Regions from separate parts of the Paenibacillus sp. 01T47 genome, predicted to be linked through region 2. Evidence: predicted binding sites of a transcription regulator. Region 2 holds the regulator's gene; the other holds the start of a gene.
What was found. The regulator NrdR, encoded in region 2, represses ribonucleotide reductase genes. The targets are predictions, from matches to a motif close to AACACNATATATNGTGTT.
Positions count from the first base shown of each region.

Region 1: AC1DOV_RS18965 (adenosylcobalamin-dependent ribonucleoside-diphosphate reductase) is a predicted target of NrdR. The motif match lies at 6,426-6,443, and genes of this name have one in related genera.

Region 1 is NZ_JBFTPA010000009.1:82,815-91,281, reverse strand. Features, by position in the region: gene AC1DOV_RS18985 (ABC transporter substrate-binding protein) at 1-742, opposite strand, end outside; gene AC1DOV_RS18980 (FadR/GntR family transcriptional regulator) at 838-1,518, opposite strand; gene AC1DOV_RS18975 (lipid II flippase Amj family protein) at 1,793-2,587, shown strand; gene uppS (polyprenyl diphosphate synthase) at 2,623-3,339, shown strand; gene AC1DOV_RS18965 (adenosylcobalamin-dependent ribonucleoside-diphosphate reductase) at 3,814-6,363, opposite strand; gene AC1DOV_RS18960 (DEAD/DEAH box helicase) at 6,641-8,464, shown strand; gene AC1DOV_RS18955 (YqhG family protein) at 8,461-8,467, shown strand, end outside.
Region 2 is NZ_JBFTPA010000012.1:162,477-170,943, forward strand. Features, by position in the region: gene AC1DOV_RS22275 (EAL domain-containing protein) at 1-79, shown strand, start outside; gene polA (DNA polymerase I) at 184-2,862, shown strand; gene mutM (DNA-formamidopyrimidine glycosylase) at 2,911-3,753, shown strand; gene AC1DOV_RS22290 (MntP/YtaF family protein) at 3,894-4,616, shown strand; gene coaE (dephospho-CoA kinase) at 4,632-5,228, shown strand; gene AC1DOV_RS22300 (lytic transglycosylase domain-containing protein) at 5,225-5,791, shown strand; gene AC1DOV_RS22305 (alpha/beta-type small acid-soluble spore protein) at 5,899-6,117, opposite strand; gene nrdR (transcriptional regulator NrdR) at 6,261-6,743, shown strand; tRNA gene AC1DOV_RS22315 (tRNA-Ala) at 6,787-6,862, shown strand; gene AC1DOV_RS22320 (FMN-dependent NADH-azoreductase) at 7,174-7,800, opposite strand; gene AC1DOV_RS22325 (DUF3238 domain-containing protein) at 7,871-8,455, opposite strand.

The DNA of each region.
Region 1 (8,467 bases), on a different contig from region 2:
GTGCCGTTTTGGCTTCTGGAGAAGAGTAGATTGTTCCGCCATCTTTCAGGAACATCGCATCATCAACATTGATTTTGTCTGCGTCGTACGCTTGGATCAATGTATCAGGAACACCGTTCGCACCAGGACCGCCACGGAATGAGAAGCCATAACGGTTCTTCGCAGCGTCCGTCAGCTTAACAGATGCATTAACTAACTCTTCGTAGGTAACCGGAGCATTGATTCCCGCTTCCTTCAACCAATCTGCACGATAAAACAATTGGCGCTGATACAATCCGTTTGGTATGAAGTAGAGCTTATCCTTGACGGAAGCAACGGATTTAGCAACAGCCGTTACAGTGCCAAAGTCGCTCCATGAGCCTGTGTAATCGTTCAATGGCTCTACGTAGTTGTTATTTACGAACTCCGCAACGTTAAGATCGCGTACTTCCAAAACGTCTAGCGGTTGTTTGGCGGCCAACATCGTTCTGATTTTGTTATCAGCCTGATCAAACGGTGGAGAAATCAATTCAACCTTGATGTTCGTGTTCTGGGCCATGAATTTGTCGATGCTTGCTTTAATCAATGCTGTACGACTCGGGCTGGTCAAGCTTTCAATCATGCGAAGCGTAATTACTTTCTCTTTACTTCCGCTGTCAGGCTTTTTCCCATCATTTGAAGAACTGCAAGCTGTAGTGAGAGTAAAAACCATTACAGCCGTCAAAGCGGATAACATCCATGTTTTCATTGGTTTACCAAACATATGAATCCCCCTAGAGACATAGTGTCATACTATCTACCTGTATGATAGGTTAAATATAATGTAAGCACTTTCATCTTGTCAATAACAAATTTTAATTAATAATGACGTATCGTTTCCTCGATAATATCCATCATTTTGTTAAATTCAGCTAATGCATGCTGTACATCATGTTTGGCAATACCATCAAATAACGTACGATGGAACGGATACGTGTTATCAAATAATTCCTTGACGCCGAATGGGCCAGCAAAGAAACGTTTGATTAATTCAGAGATAGATTCATAGACGCTGTGAAGCAGCGGATTAGCGGCAGCATCATAAATATGCTGGTGAAACTTATAGTCAATTGCCGATGTATCCAGACCTCTGTTTTTGCACACATCATACTCTTCTAAACACAGTCTCATCTTCTCGATTTTTTCGTCGCTAATCCGTATAGCAGCAAGCTCTACAGCCTTTCCTTCCAAAGCTCTGCGCACGTCAAGAATATGAAGAAGAAACTTCTTCTCATTCTCAATTTTCACCTTTCCGCTATAGCGATAGGACTCAGAATCATTAACAAATATACCTTTTCCATTCACCACTTTAACAATATCGATAGCTTCAAGATACCTCAGTGCTTCGCGCAAAGAGGAACGTCCTACACCTAATAATTTAGTCAGTTCTTCGGCTGATGGAAGCTTGTCCCCCTCCTGCAAACCTTTAACCTCGATGTATTTTTGAATCTCTTCTGAGACCAACTCATGAACATTTTGTTTCTTAACTTTCTGAATCATTTCTATCATCCTTTTTACCTTTCAGATAGGTGAATCTTATTCGATTATATGTATTTTGTCAATAAAGCGCTCTCTTTTTGCAAGCATTGCTTACAAGCTGATAGAGTCTGAGTTTACCATTTTCACAACTAATATTTTGCTAGATGAGAGATGAGAACGCTCCTTCAAACATAAAATAAGAAAAACTTGCTTATTTACTTTCTATTTTTTAATTTCGGTATTTCCTATTTAATGATAGTAGAATCTTACCTCCATAAGGGAAAGAGGTGCTGCCATGCTTGAGCAGATTATTCTAGTTAGCAGCTTTACGTTTATTATTCATTTTGCAGAAACGATTACATACTCTCTTCGATTAGCTGGCGTGCGTATGGGAAAAATAGCAGTCGCTATATCACTAACTGGCATTATCCTGCTCGTATCGCGAACAGCCAACATGGTGCAAGCACCGCTTATGGGAAAGCTCATCGATTCCGCCAAAACTTCCATGGAGTATTCACTGATTGAGCAATTTCGAATCATAATCTTAAGTGCGTCACTCGGAACAATTGCTGCGATGCTAGCATTCCCAACCGCGGTCATGCTGGCTAGACGAGTCATTGCCCATTTGGAGGTAGCAGGCTCTATCCCAGGCTTGCTGAGAACGACGGTATCTATTGAGAAACTTAAAAACTCGCGCTCACATATCCGTCTACCAAAGCTGGGGATGCTGGCGCGATTAAGAATTGGCGGCATACCGAAACGATTGTTTTTACTCAACATTATCGTAACCGCGGTATATACGATTGGCGTGCTGGCCGCTTTACTCGCTTCTTCTATGACGACCGAGCATGCGATTTCCGCTTCTCAATCATCAGGGCTCATTAATGGGGTAGCAACGATACTGCTAGCACTTCTTATTGATCCTGAAATCGGCTTATTGACGGATAAAGTGCTAAAGGGAGAGAAAAAAAGCGCTGCGTTAACTAAAGTATTCGGTCTGCTTATGTTGTCCCGTGTGATGGGCACCGTGCTGGCACAATTACTGCTCGTACCGGCAGCAACCTTGATATTGTGGGTCGTATCTAGATAAAAAAAAGAATGTTAACTTGCTTGAGGAGGAAAGTCATGCTGTGGTCACATTTATTTTTCAAGCAGGAACGTTACAAATATTTTCCAAAACATATCGCGATCATTATGGACGGCAACGGGAGATGGGCAACTCGCAAAGGGCTGCCGCGAAACGTTGGACACTTTTACGGGATGAAAACGATGCAGAAAATCATAAAAAGATCGATTTCGCTAAAGCTTAGCTGCTTGACCTTATATGCATTTTCAACAGAGAACTGGAGAAGGCCGAAAGCCGAGGTTGATTATTTATTGGAGCTGCCTATCAAATATTTTCAGAATCAAACGATCGACGAATTAAATAAAAAAAATGTAAAAGTAACTTATATCGGCGACATTAGCTCGTTTCCTGCTCATACAGTGGATGTCATACAGCGAACCTGTGAAATAACGAAGAACAACACTGGCATGCTTCTAAATATGGCTCTTAATTACGGGGGGAGAACTGAAATCCTGCAAGCTGCAAAAAAGCTCATCGCAAGCGGAGCAGACCCGCTCACTTTCGATGAACAATTTGAGAAAGCGATCGCTACCTCCGATTATCCGCCAGTTGATTTAATCATTCGGACAAGCGGTGAAAAGAGGCTGAGCAACTTTCTACTATGGCAGGCAGCGTATGCTGAATTATGGTTTACGGATAAAAGCTGGCCGGATTTCAACTATGCCCTATTGAACGATGCGATACAAAATTATTCGAAAAGAAAAGAACGGGAATAATGAACCTGCAAAGACCAAACCCTTCACCTATACGAGGAGAATGGTCTTTTTTGTTTGAAAATCATGCTAGTTTTGTTTCGCTATTTCTACAAACTTGGCATTGAATTGCTGAGCAATCTCATCCAAATGTGGAGTCAAAACATTAGATTTTTGTTTTAAAATTGTAAGCTTATTCATTAACGCTGCGATTTCATAGGGGGATCCATCGATTAATCATTTGCATGAGCAGCTTTTTGTTCTTCGCCATTTTTTTGAATTGATTATCGCTTGTTATGCTAATTGCGTTCATCGCCAATACGGGGACGATATGACTTTTAAGCCATATCGTCGAACAATTGTGGACACTGCTGGAGCGTCATCATATCTTTCCAGAGCCAGCCTAACTCTTTTGCATTATTGGAAAGACTACACAAAATAAAAAAGAGAACCATGAGGTTCTCTTTTTTTGCTTGCCTAATTCATTTCTATACCCTATTAATTACACTTGCTAAAGCCGCACTGCGTACACTGCTTGCAGCCTTCTATATTAATAAGCGCTGCCGAGCCGCAAGAGGGGCACAAATCTACGGAAGTAGTGTCTACAGCAGCTTTGGAGATCGCCGGATAATCCGCAGACGCTGCTGCTTCTTCTCTTTGCACTATTTTCGCTGCCGTCTCCTGCTCCGTCCCATTCTCCATATGAATCTCAAGCGATTTTGCAACGGCATCCGCAATGGACTCCACTCGGTTGACTCCGAATCCAATTGCCCCCGATCCGCCGATCCCTTTCAAATGCTTGACGAGCAGCTTCACCTTGTTTCCATGATCACCATAACGCAGAAATAACGAACATACACGCCCTAATGCTTCAGCCATCGCAAACACATCCGAACCTGCCTTGCCTACGTTCAAGAAAATTTCTGCTGGTGTGCCATTCAGATCATTTATCGTAATATAAGCCATGCCAAATGGTGTGTTCACCTTATAGGTCGCACCCCGCAGCACCTGCGGTCTGCGTTTATACTGCTTATCCAGCTCCTGCTCAGGTTGCACGGCTGCTGGGACAACGGCTTCCACCAAATCCGCATCAAATGATGCTTCTGTTTTCTCTTCTTTTGAAGACGTTGAGAGAACTTGAACATCACGACTGCCATCTCGGTAAATCGTCACACCCTTGCAGCCGAGCTCAAAAGCAAGCTCATACAATCTTCCTGTTTCTTCCACTGTGAAATCTGCCGGGCAATTGGCTGTTTTGGAAATAGAGCTGTCCACCCAGCGTTGTATAGCCGCCTGTACCCGAATATGATCCTCAGCCGACAAACTCATCGAGGTTACGAAATAATCTGGAAGCTCCTCCCCCGGATGAGACGCCTTCCAAGACGCTGCAATCGGAACATCTTGTTTGTCAAAACCAAGACGACTTTGACGATAGTATTCGAATGCAAAATAAGGCTCGATTCCCGTAGACGTTCCGACCATTGTTCCTGTGCTGCCAGTCGGCGCTTGTGTAATGACCGTCACATTTCGCATGCCGTTCAAGGCCACATTGTCGCCAATCTCCGGAAATTCGGCTATCAATTGCTTCATAAATCCGCTTTGAACATATTTATCAGCTTCAAACGCTTGGAACGAACCTTTCTCAGCAGCGATTTCTGAAGACGCCAAATAAGACTCCCTAGCCATAAATCCATACAACTTATCTAGAAAAACCAATGACTCTGCGCTGCCGTATCGGATACGCAGCTTAATCATAAGCTCAGCTAGTCCCATCGTTCCGAGCCCAATACGCCGCTCAAGCTTTTGATTGCGCTCATTTTCTTCAAAATGATAGGGTGTTTTGTCGATGACATTATCAAGGAATCTTACAGACCAGCGTGTAACTTTAGCAAGTTCATCCCAAGCAACGTCATGCTTCTCTTCATCATAAAACTTCGATAGGTTTACAGCTGACAAGTTACAGACGCCCCAGCCCGGCAAGCCTTGTTCACCGCAAGGGTTCGTACTAATAATGGGATTGAAATACCAGCTGTTCGACATTTGATTATAATACTCCATAAAGACAACGCCAGGCTCGGCTGACTTCCATGCGGATTCAATAATCGCTTGCCATATTTTACGAGCGCGCACCGTTTTGTAGGGGATAACCTTTTTGCCAAGCTTGCGCCATGCATCCAGATCACCGGTCCATAGCTCGTTATATTCTATATCTTTGGTATCTGGAAATACGAGCTCCCATTCCAAATCTTCCTTTACAGCCCGCATAAAAGCGTTGCTGATACATACCGACAGATTGGCATTGGTCACTTGACCCATCGTTTGTTTGACCGTTATAAACTCTAATACGTCCGGGTGCCAATCATTTATCATAAGCATCAAGGCGCCTCGGCGGCTGCCGCCCTGCTCAATGAGTCCCGTTGCATAGCTGAACAGCCCGCCCCATGACACGGCACCGCTCGATGAACCGTTCACTCCTGCAACTATCGCTCTTCGAGGTCGCAGCGAAGATAAATTCATCCCAACGCCGCCGCCGCGCGCCATAATTTCAGTCATCTCCGTGAGCGTTGTCATGATGCCTCCGCGGCTATCCTTAGGCGAGGGAATGACATAACAATTAAATAGCGTCAGCTCTTCACTAGCTCCAGCCCCCGCTGCAATTCTCCCGCCCGGAACCAGCTTCCAATCATCTAATAAGTATCTGAATTTGTCCCGCCATTCCTTTTGTTTCTCTGATCCATCTTCAACGGATGCCATCGCATCTGCAAGACGATCCCACATTTCCTCAGGCGTTTTCTCAATCGTAAGCGTAAGTTTCTCTGTTGTAGACTCCACATGCTCGCCGTTTCTAAGCTTTACGGTAACCTTGCTGCCATCACGGGCGATAACTTCTCCGACTTCCTTGACAGGGAATTTCGGATCATCCTTCGTTAGAACAAGCACGATATCGCCGATCGCCGTTTTACTCGTATCTGCATTTTTCCACGCATATCGATCCAAAAAGATTTTTTCACTAAGGCCCTCAAGCCGATTTCCACCAGACATCTCCATCGCAGCTGCTTCCTCCCTCATACTAACGTGCTGAAGGCATAAGTAAGATCAGATATGCTTTTAGCACAATATATTGTGTCATAAAACCATTATACTATACTACATATTGATTTTCATGCTCGTTTGTGGCGAAATTTAGCAAACCTGTCCGCTTACATGCCCACTCTCGTTATATTGCTAGTCCATCCTCTTTTTTAAGCAGCATCTTATTAATATTAGATGAAAAGGCAATACTAATAACAACTTATCCCTTTTACTGCGGAAGGAGCTGTACTAGATGACATTTCAGACGACGCCGCAGGCTGCCTCAGGAGAAGCAGGCACTGCCTTTACTTCTCGCAAGCTTCATCCTTTAGTTGAGCTGCAGCATGACCGCTCTTGGTTTGAAGAACTGCAAAACCGTTTAACAAAAGGCGGCCCATGGGATGATTGGACGTTATATCAGCTCGCTATGGAAGCCGAGCAAGCGAAACGAATTGAAAGCTTCGAAGAATTGTTATGCTTGCGATCTCTTCCAGCCTTCGAGCCAATGGCACATCAAATCAGCACAGCGCGCAAAGTGGTGCATGAAATGGGCGGCCGTGCGATTTTGGCCGATGAGGTTGGACTTGGCAAAACGATCGAAGCAGGACTCGTGCTCAAAGAATATATTGTGCGCGGTTTAGCTAAGCGTATTCTTATTCTTGTCCCCGCTTCACTTGTGCTTCAATGGGTGCGTGAGCTTAATCAGAAATTCGGCATCTCTGCCGTAGCCCAGAAGAAGGAGCATACATGGGGATATGATGTAGTTGTCGCTTCTATCGATACCGCAAAACGTGATCCGCATCGCGAGATTGTGCTTGGAACAGATTATGACATCATCATCATCGATGAAGCACATAAGCTGAAAAACAAGAAAACGACGAACTATCAGTTTGCTAATCTTTTACGCAAAAAATATTGCTTGCTCCTTACGGCTACCCCTATCCAAAACGATATGGACGAGCTGTTCAATCTCATTACGCTGCTCAAGCCTGGTCAATTGGGCGGCCAAAGTGAATTTGCAGCAAACTTTGTTGTCGACAAGCGGCTTCCGAAAAATGAAGATCAGCTGCAGGAAGCACTCTCTGGCGTCATGATTCGGAATCGGCGCGGGGACGGCGGCATTCATTTCACGAAACGTTTTGTCAAAAATATACCGCTTACTCTCTCAGAAGAAGAGAAAGCGCTGTACGACGCGGTGACGGGCTTCGTTAAGGAACGGTATGAAGAAAGCGGCGGCGATTTATCGAGCATGCTCTCACTCGTTACCCTTCAGCGTGAAGTATGCAGCAGCCGCGATGCGGTTTTTCTAACGCTTGTAAATCTATTTAAGAAAACGTCCGAGGACTCCCCTATGCGTCCAAAAATATGGGAGCTCGTAGAGAAAATTCGTAATATCAAAGCTAATACCAAAGCAGAGAAAGCGATGGAGCTTGTCAAAGAGATGGATGACAAGGTTATCATTTTCACTGAATACAGGGCTACTCAGGAATATTTGCTGCAGTTTTTCCGTGCTCAAAATATGATTGCCGTCCCTTATCGCGGCGGTATGAACCGCGGCAAAAAGGATTGGATGATGGATTTATTCCGCGGGCGCGCGCAAATCCTCATCGCAACGGAAGCTGGCGGCGAAGGGATAAACCTGCAATTTTGCCACCACATGATTAATTTCGATCTGCCTTGGAATCCAATGAGAGTCGAACAACGCATTGGACGGGTGCATCGCCTTGGGCAAACGGAAGACGTAAAAATCTACAATCTGTGCACAATCGGTACCATTGAAGAGCATATCGTCAACCTATTGCATGAAAAAATAAACCTGTTCGAGCTTGTTATTGGCGAGCTTGATCATATTTTGGAGCGTTTTGAAAAAGGGGATGGCTCGCTGGAGCAGCGACTTGCTCGAATGCTGCTAGAATCGGGCAACGATACGGATTTAAAACAAAAAATTAATCATTTGGGCTCCTCCCTCAGCCGCATTCGTGAAGAGGTGCTGACAGGCGAAAACCCGCTGCCGACAAGTCCCGACCTGCTAGTGAATTTGGATACGCTTGGACAAACCGTGGAGGTGCAGCCTTGAACG
Region 2 (8,467 bases):
GGTGCGTGAGATGGGGATTGAATATGCTCAAGGTTATTTATTAGGCAGGCCTGCTCCATTTCATTCCATGATGATGTAACCGATACAAAAAAGGGCTATCCCATCGCAGTGATGCTTGGGAATAGCCCTTTTTGTGGTATACTTAAAGGTATGAATGTTACATAAAGAAGGTGTTGATTCCTTATGGAAAAATGGATGCTAATTGACGGAAACAGTATAATCTACCGTGCATTTTTTGCTTTGCCGCCGCTTACGAATTCGGCGGGCAATCACACGAATGCGATTTTTGGGTTTACAACGATGCTGCTTAAGCTGCTTGAACAAGAAAAGCCGACTCATGTGCTGGTTGCATTTGATGCCGGCAAGGTCACTTTTCGCCATGAAGGTTATGCGGAATATAAAGGCGGCAGACAAAAGACACCGCCAGAGCTGTCAGAACAATTTCCAGTGCTTAAGGAGCTGCTTCAAGCCTTTAGCATTTCGCAGTTTGAGCTGTCCGGTTATGAGGCCGATGATATTATCGGTACGCTAACGAAGGCAGCTGACGAGAAAGGTGTAGAAACTTTTGTCGTTACTGGAGATAAAGATATGCTGCAGCTTGCTTCAGACAAAGTAACCATTGCGGTAACACGCAAAGGCGTTAGTGATGTTGAACTTTACACACCAGAGACGATCCAAGAGAAATACGGCCTTGTGCCGATGCAAATTATCGATCTTAAGGGGCTCATGGGGGATACCTCTGACAACATCCCTGGTGTTCCGGGCGTAGGCGAAAAAACGGCGCTTAAGCTGCTTCATGAGCATGGATCCGTTGAAAGCGTGCTTGATAACTTGGACAAGCTGAAGGGCAAGCTGAAGGAAAACATTGAGAGCCATAAAGATGATGCTACGATGAGCAAGCGCTTGGCGACGATCTTCCGTGAAGTGCCTATAGAAAAGTCTATCGATGACATTCGTTATGCCGGGTATGATGGTTCGAAGCTGGCTGAGGCGTTCCGCAAGCTGGAATTTAAATCATTAATTGATCGCCTGGAGCTAGGTGCTGAAGCGGGTGATATGGATAAGGAAGCCGAAGCTGCTGCAGCTGATTTGAATATTAATGTGATCGAATCAGAAAAAGACGCAGAGATGCTGGAGAAGCTTATTCAACTGCTCCAGAAGTCGGACAAAAATGGCTTGTATATCGAAGCCATTGGGGAGAATCCGCATCATGCCGAGCTGATTGGCCTTGCTATCGCTACTGATGAAGCTGTGTTTGTAATGCCATATTCAGTGCTTAAGCAGCCTTTCGCAGCGAAGCTTCGCGACTGGCTCGAACAAGCGGACAAGCCGAAATACGGCTTTGATCTCCATAAGGTGGAGCTGGCACTCAAATGGAGCGGAATCAGCTTCGAGGGTTCTGCTTTTGATGTGCAGCTGGCAGCATATTTGCTCGATCCTACAGAAGCAAGCCAGACATTAAGCGGCATTAATGAGAAGCAAGGCTTGTCGACACTGCCGCCGGATGAAGCTGTTTATGGCAAAGGCGCGAAATTCAGAGTGCCTGATGCCGATACGCTTTACCGCCATTTATCGCTGAAAGCGGAAGCGGTTCGGAAGCTCGTGCCTCTGTTAACCGAAGAGCTAAGCAATACGGGCATGAGCAAGCTTTATTTTGACATGGAGCATCCATTGTCCCGCATTCTTGCAGGGATGGAGTTTCAGGGCATTAAAGTAAAGTCGGAGGAGCTGGAGGCGCTTGGCCGTAATTTGGAGAGTAAGCTGACAACAATCATTAGCAGCGTGTACAAGCTTGCTGGTACGGAATTTAATATCGGATCGCCAAAGCAGCTGGGTGAGATTTTATTCGAGAAGCTTGGCCTGCCTGCTAAGAAAAAGACGAAAACAGGTTATTCGACGGATGCTGAGGTACTGGAGGAGCTTGCTCCTTATCACGAGATTATTCCGCTTATCCTGCATTATCGTCAGCTCTCGAAGCTGCAATCTACTTATGTAGAGGGCTTGCTTAAAGAGGTGCGCAAGGAAACAGGCAAAATACACACGTATTATCGCCAGACCATTGCAGCTACCGGTCGTCTAAGCAGTCAGTTCCCTAACCTGCAGAACATTCCGATTCGTCTTGAGGAAGGACGCCAAATTAGGAAAGCCTTTGTACCGTCCGAGCCGGGCTGGTCCATCGTAGCAGCTGACTATTCACAAATTGAGCTTCGTGTGCTCGCACATATTGCTGATGATGAGAATATGAAGGAAGCGTTCATTAAGGACATGGATATTCACACCAAAACCGCGATGGATGTATTCGGCGTAACTGCCGAGGAGGTTGATTCCAACATGCGTCGTTCGGCAAAAGCGGTCAACTTCGGCATCGTGTATGGCATCAGCGATTTTGGCTTATCGCAAAACCTTGGCATTTCCCGTAATGAAGCTGGAAAGTTTATTGCAGATTACAAGGAAGTTTTCAAAGGCGTTCGCCAATATATGCACGATATCGTTCAGCAAGCGAAGCGCGACGGGTATGTGGCTACACTGCTTGAGCGCAGGCGTTATCTGAATGACATCAATGCTTCTAATTTCAACTTGCGATCCTTTGCTGAACGTACGGCGATGAATACACCGATTCAAGGTACTGCGGCAGATATTATTAAGCTGGCCATGGTCCATATGGATGCTGCGCTGCGCGAACGCAAGCTGAAGAGCCGCATGCTGCTGCAGGTGCACGATGAGCTCGTGTTCGAAGTGCCGCAAGAGGAGCTGGAGCTGATGAAGACGCTTGTGCCTGAAGTGATGGCTGGAGCGCTCAAGCTTGACGTTCCTTTGAAGGCCGATATGAGTTTCGGTGACAATTGGTATGAAGCAAAGTAACCCACTGGCGGGCAGTTTCGGGTATAATGGTTGTTGAGGTGAGGAGAAATGCCTGAATTGCCAGAGGTAGAAACAGTAAGAAGAACATTAATTGAACTTGTAGCGGGAAAACGAATCCAATCAGTAACCGTTAGACTCCCGCGTATTATACAGCGTCCAGCAGAACCTGAACAGTTCGCGGATGCGCTTGTCGGACATACGATCCAGACGGTTGAGCGGCGCGGCAAGTTTTTGCGGATCATCTTGGACGGGCTCGTACTTGTATCGCATTTGCGAATGGAAGGCCGATATGGGGTTTTCCCATCGGAAGAGCCGATTGAGCTGCATACCCATGTTATCTTTCATTTTGAAGATGGCACGGATTTGCGTTATAAGGACGTTCGCCAGTTCGGTACGATGCATTTATTCCAAGAAGGGCAGGAGCTTGAGCTTCCGCCGCTTAACAAGCTTGGTATAGAGCCGCTTGAGCCAGCTTTTACGCTAGAAGCGCTTCGCGGAAAACTCGAGAAACGCGCGACTAAGATTAAGCCGCTATTGCTTAATCAAGAGCATATTGTCGGTTTGGGCAACATCTATGTAGACGAAGCTTTATTTCAAGCACGCATTCATCCGGAGCGAACACCTAACACATTGAAGCCGGCCGAATGGAAGCGACTTTATGAAGCGATACGCTCGACACTGGGAAATGCGGTTGAAGCAGGCGGTTCGTCCATTAAATCGTACGTTAATGGACAAGGCGAGATGGGAATGTTTCAGCATCAGCTGCTTGTATACGGCAAGAAGGATGAGCCTTGTCCAACCTGTTCAAGACCGATTCATAAATTTGTCGTTGGCGGCCGAGGTACGCATATTTGCAATAAATGCCAGACATTGCAAGCATCAGGAAAATAATACGAATCGCAGCAAATGTTAACCAGCATGCACAGTCAAATACTCCCCGCATATGATAAGTGTGTTACGAACAATAGGCGGATGTCTACTTACAGCTTCTTGTAAGCCGGATCGCCGCTGTGCGGGGAGGGACTAAAACATTGTTCGCGCATGTAGTTTCACTATTAGTTCTTGCTGTTGCTGTTAGCGTAGACGGTTTTGGTGTTGGCGTTACTTACGGTTTGCGGAGGATCCGCATACCGATCGTGTCAATACTGATTATTGCTTGCTGCTCTGGTATTATTATTTATTTGTCCATGCAGGTTGGCGGATTGATAACCACGTTCCTGTCTGAATTCGTTGCGCGTCTCATTGGCGCATGTGTCCTCATGCTGATTGGTGTCTGGGCGCTATTGCAGCTTAGACGAAACAAACAGCAGCAGGATGATGTGAGGCATGAGCACGTAGAAACCGCAGTACAAGAAAGTGCTGCTTCGGCAGAAGCTGGCGCAAAAACACATGCCGGAGAGATCGCGAGTGCTGCGCTTGTCGTTATGGTAGAGCTGAAGCGTCTAGGGCTCGTTATTCAGATTTTGCGCACGCCACAGTCGGCTGACGTCGATAAATCAGGCACCATCTCTGCATCGGAGGCCGTCATGCTTGGCTTTGCATTATCACTTGATGCATTTGGAGCTGGACTTGGGGCTGCGTTGATCGGATTGCCTTCCTTACTTACGGCTTTAACGATAGCGGCGGCAAGTGCGCTTTTTCTTGTTGGCGGTATCCGTTTTGGCTTTCGTTTCTCCGCTTGGAAAGGCATGCAGACATTAGCTATGCTGCCAGGCATATTATTAATCATAATCGGAATCATGAAGCTGTTATAATTTGAGGTGAAAAGGATGATAATCGGATTAACCGGCGGTATTGCCAGCGGCAAAAGCACAATCGCAAACATGCTCGTCGAACGCGGTGCGCTGCTGGTCGATGCCGATCAAGTCGCAAGGGAGGTTGTACTTCCCGGGGAACCAGCATTAGAGGCAATCGCCTCTACGTTTGGACAAGCTGTCCTTGAAACAGACGGTTCTCTTAACCGCAAAGCTCTCGGCGAAATTGTGTTTCGCGATAAACAATCACTAGCAAAGCTTGAATCCATAACCCATCCAGCTATACGGGCGCGGATGCAGCAAACCATACATACTTACGCAGAGCAGTATCCAGAACGATTAGTAGTAGTTGACGTGCCGCTGCTATACGAGACGAAGCAGGAGCATCTGTACGAGGGCATATTGGTCGTATATGTACCCGCGGAGCTTCAAAAAAAGCGCTTAATGGAACGAAACCAATTGCCTGAGGAAGAAGCAAGCCGGCGCATCGCATTGCAAATGGATATTGAGCAAAAGAGACTGAAAGCGGATTGGGTCATCGATAACAGCGGATCGCTGGAGGAGACGCAGCATCAGCTGGATGAATTTTGGAAAAGTAAGTGTATGCCATGAGGGTATTCCAAAAGAAAAGGGTGCTGCTCGTCCTGCTGCTTGGTTTATTGACGATTTTATTTCTCAAATCAGATTGGCTTGCGGAGTGGATGTATCCGGTTCATTACAAAGAAGACATTCGTGCAAGTGCTTCTAACTATGGCGTTGAGTCGCATTTAGTGGCCGCGATTATTCGCAGTGAAAGCAATTTTCAGACAGGCAAGGAATCGAAGAAGGGTGCACTGGGCTTAATGCAAATTATGCCTGATACGGCTGCATGGGTCGTTCAAAAAGCAGGATTTCAAGCCGTAACGGATGACATGCTAATGAATCGTGCAGACGTTAGCATTGAGGTTGGTGCGTGGTATTTAAGATCTCTTAATCAACAATTTGATCAAAATAAGATAGCTGCAATTGCTGCATACAACGCGGGTCCAGGAAATGTTCGCAAGTGGCTTGATTCGGGGACTTGGGATGGAACAATCGAATCGGTTAAAGAAATTCCGTTTGGAGAAACTAGACACTATGTGCAGCGAGTCATTTACTATTATAATAAGTATAAGGACTTATATCCTAGTCTTTAATGGATGATCCTTAACGATAACGAAAATAAATGAAGCCTTGGAGGCTCGTCTCTTCATGGACGAGCCCTGCCAAAGCTTCGGTTATTCATACAACTTTTAATGAATCATTATTTGTATTGACCAGCAAGGGATTGCTCGGCAATTTGCACTAGGCGACGGGTAATGTATCCCCCGATGGAGCCTGCGTCTTTTGTAGCCATGTTGCCGTAGTATCCGTCTTGCGGAATTGCGATGCCTAGCTCTTGAGCAACTTCATATTTCATTTGGTCAAGGGCAGCTGTCGCTTGTGGCACTACCAATTGGTTACTGCTGCGGGATGCGCTCATGTATGTTCACCTCCTTGCGGTTGGTAAAAGTATTATGTGCAAAAATCTGAACTTCATTACAGGAATTACATGGAAATTAAAATTTTTTTTCGAAGAGTCCATTTTTGAGGCTCAAGCGACTAAGAAAGGAGGCAATACGCATCATGAAATGCCCATACTGCGACTATGCCGGAACGAAAGTATTAGATTCAAGGCCCGCCAACGAAAACAAATCCATTCGCCGCCGCCGTGAATGCGAAAAGTGCAGCCGCCGCTTCACGACATTCGAAATGATTGAAGAGACGCCTCTGATCGTCATCAAAAAAGATGGCAGCCGTGAAGAGTTCAGCCGTGACAAAATATTGCGGGGTCTTATCCGCGCCTGCGAGAAGCGTCCGGTTCCAGTGGAGCGCCTAGAGGTAATCGTATCCGAGGTTGAGAAGGAGCTGCGCACAACGGCACATGCCGAGGTTGATAGCAGCGATATTGGTGGAATCGTTATGAACGAGCTTTATCCTGTAGATGAGGTAGCTTATGTCAGGTTCGCATCTGTTTATCGCCAATTCAAGGACATAGATATGTTCATGAAGGAGCTCAATAATTTGCTGTCCAAACACCCGCTCAATGGTATGATAGATAAAGATTGACAGTTTTGACGACCCTATGCTAAGATCAATCTTGTCGTCATTTGGGGCCTTAGCTCAGCTGGGAGAGCGCATCGCTGGCAGCGATGAGGTCAGGGGTTCGATCCCCCTAGGCTCCACCATAATAAACCATTCAAACCACTTCTGTTGAAGTGGTTTTTTTATTATTTGGTGGAGCCTAGCAAGGGGCAGATCGCGCGCACGAAGCGTCAGTGTAGGAGCACGGCATCGAAATTTACCGCTGAGCAGTGCATCATTGAAAAAGCTTCTGTGAAAGTTTAATCAAAATTTCGATACCCCGAGGTTCAGTCCGCGCGGACGTAATGAAGTGAGTGGGCATCGAAGGAAAGTAGTAAGAAAAGCCAATAAAAAAGCAGTACCACCACTATAAAAGTGTTGATACTGCCATATTCAGTGGTAATTGTTTTACTAGTTAGAATTTACTTGCTACTTTAAGAGCTTTTTCAAGACCATCCGCAATTATCTCTTCTGCTTTTTCTGGGAATTGATTGTGGCCTTCTATCACAATTGTCTCTGTATCATTTACTCCGAAGAAGCTCATCATACTTGCTACATATTTAACAGCCATTTCAACGTCAGCTTTTGGTCCTTCAGAATATACACCGCCACTAGCGTTTAATAATGCAATTTTCTTATTCCCCATAAGTCCCACTGGACCGTCTGGTGTATATTTAAATGTTTTACCTGCTCGGTTTAAATAATCAATATATGTGTGTAGCACAGCTGGGATTGTTAGGTTCCATAATGGGAAACCAAACACAACTTTATCAACAGCAAGGAATTGATCTAAATATTTATCAGCAACAGCTACTGCTTTTGCTTCTTCTGCTGTTAACGCAAGTCCTTTACTCGTTTTAAAAGTGCCATTAATCATATCTACGCCTACATATGGCAATTCTTCCTTGTATAAATCAAGCTCTATTATTTTATCATTTGGATGCGATTCTTTGTAACTCGCAAAAAATGCATCATATAATTTTACACTGACTGATTGATTTGCTGGGCGATTGTTTGCTTTTACGAATAAAACTGTTGTCATTTGTTCCTCCTGGTGTTCACTACTCTAAGGTGTTTTATTTTTAATTACTAAAAAGTTCATCATATTGGCTTCACAATATCTTTTTGAATCTATACTCCATATCCCCACCCATAGCTGCAGGTGTATCACCAGTTTCTCTGAAATCATGGGTATAAATTTGTTCAAACGGACCCAAATTTACTTGCTTATAAAATTCATAACAAGGGAATCCATCGTGTTCCCCTTGAATGTCGACAATACCATCTTTTTTGACAAGTACAGTTAATAGATAGTCAACAGGAGGTGCTAATACATTTAATGGGTTGCTAGCACTTGCACTCATTTGAAATTTGACCTCGTCTGACTCCCATACAATATCCGTGCACAAAATGCCTTCCGTACTAGCTTTTCCTGATCTTTTATTAATGGAACCATCAGGAGTTGTGATTTTTTCTGTTGTTATGCCAGTATTCACATATGTGAAAATTTCTTTTTTGTAGAAATCTACAATTACTTCTTGTTCAATTCTTGAACGCAAAGTGTTTACTGCATAAGGTGTAAACTCACGTGAGTCACCTTCGAATTCGATTGTGTTACCCGTTTGAATATCTTTCCTAGGTTCAGTCCAAGATGTTGGAATAAATACACTTGCTCTAACTTTAACGATAGTAGTCATGAGAATACACCT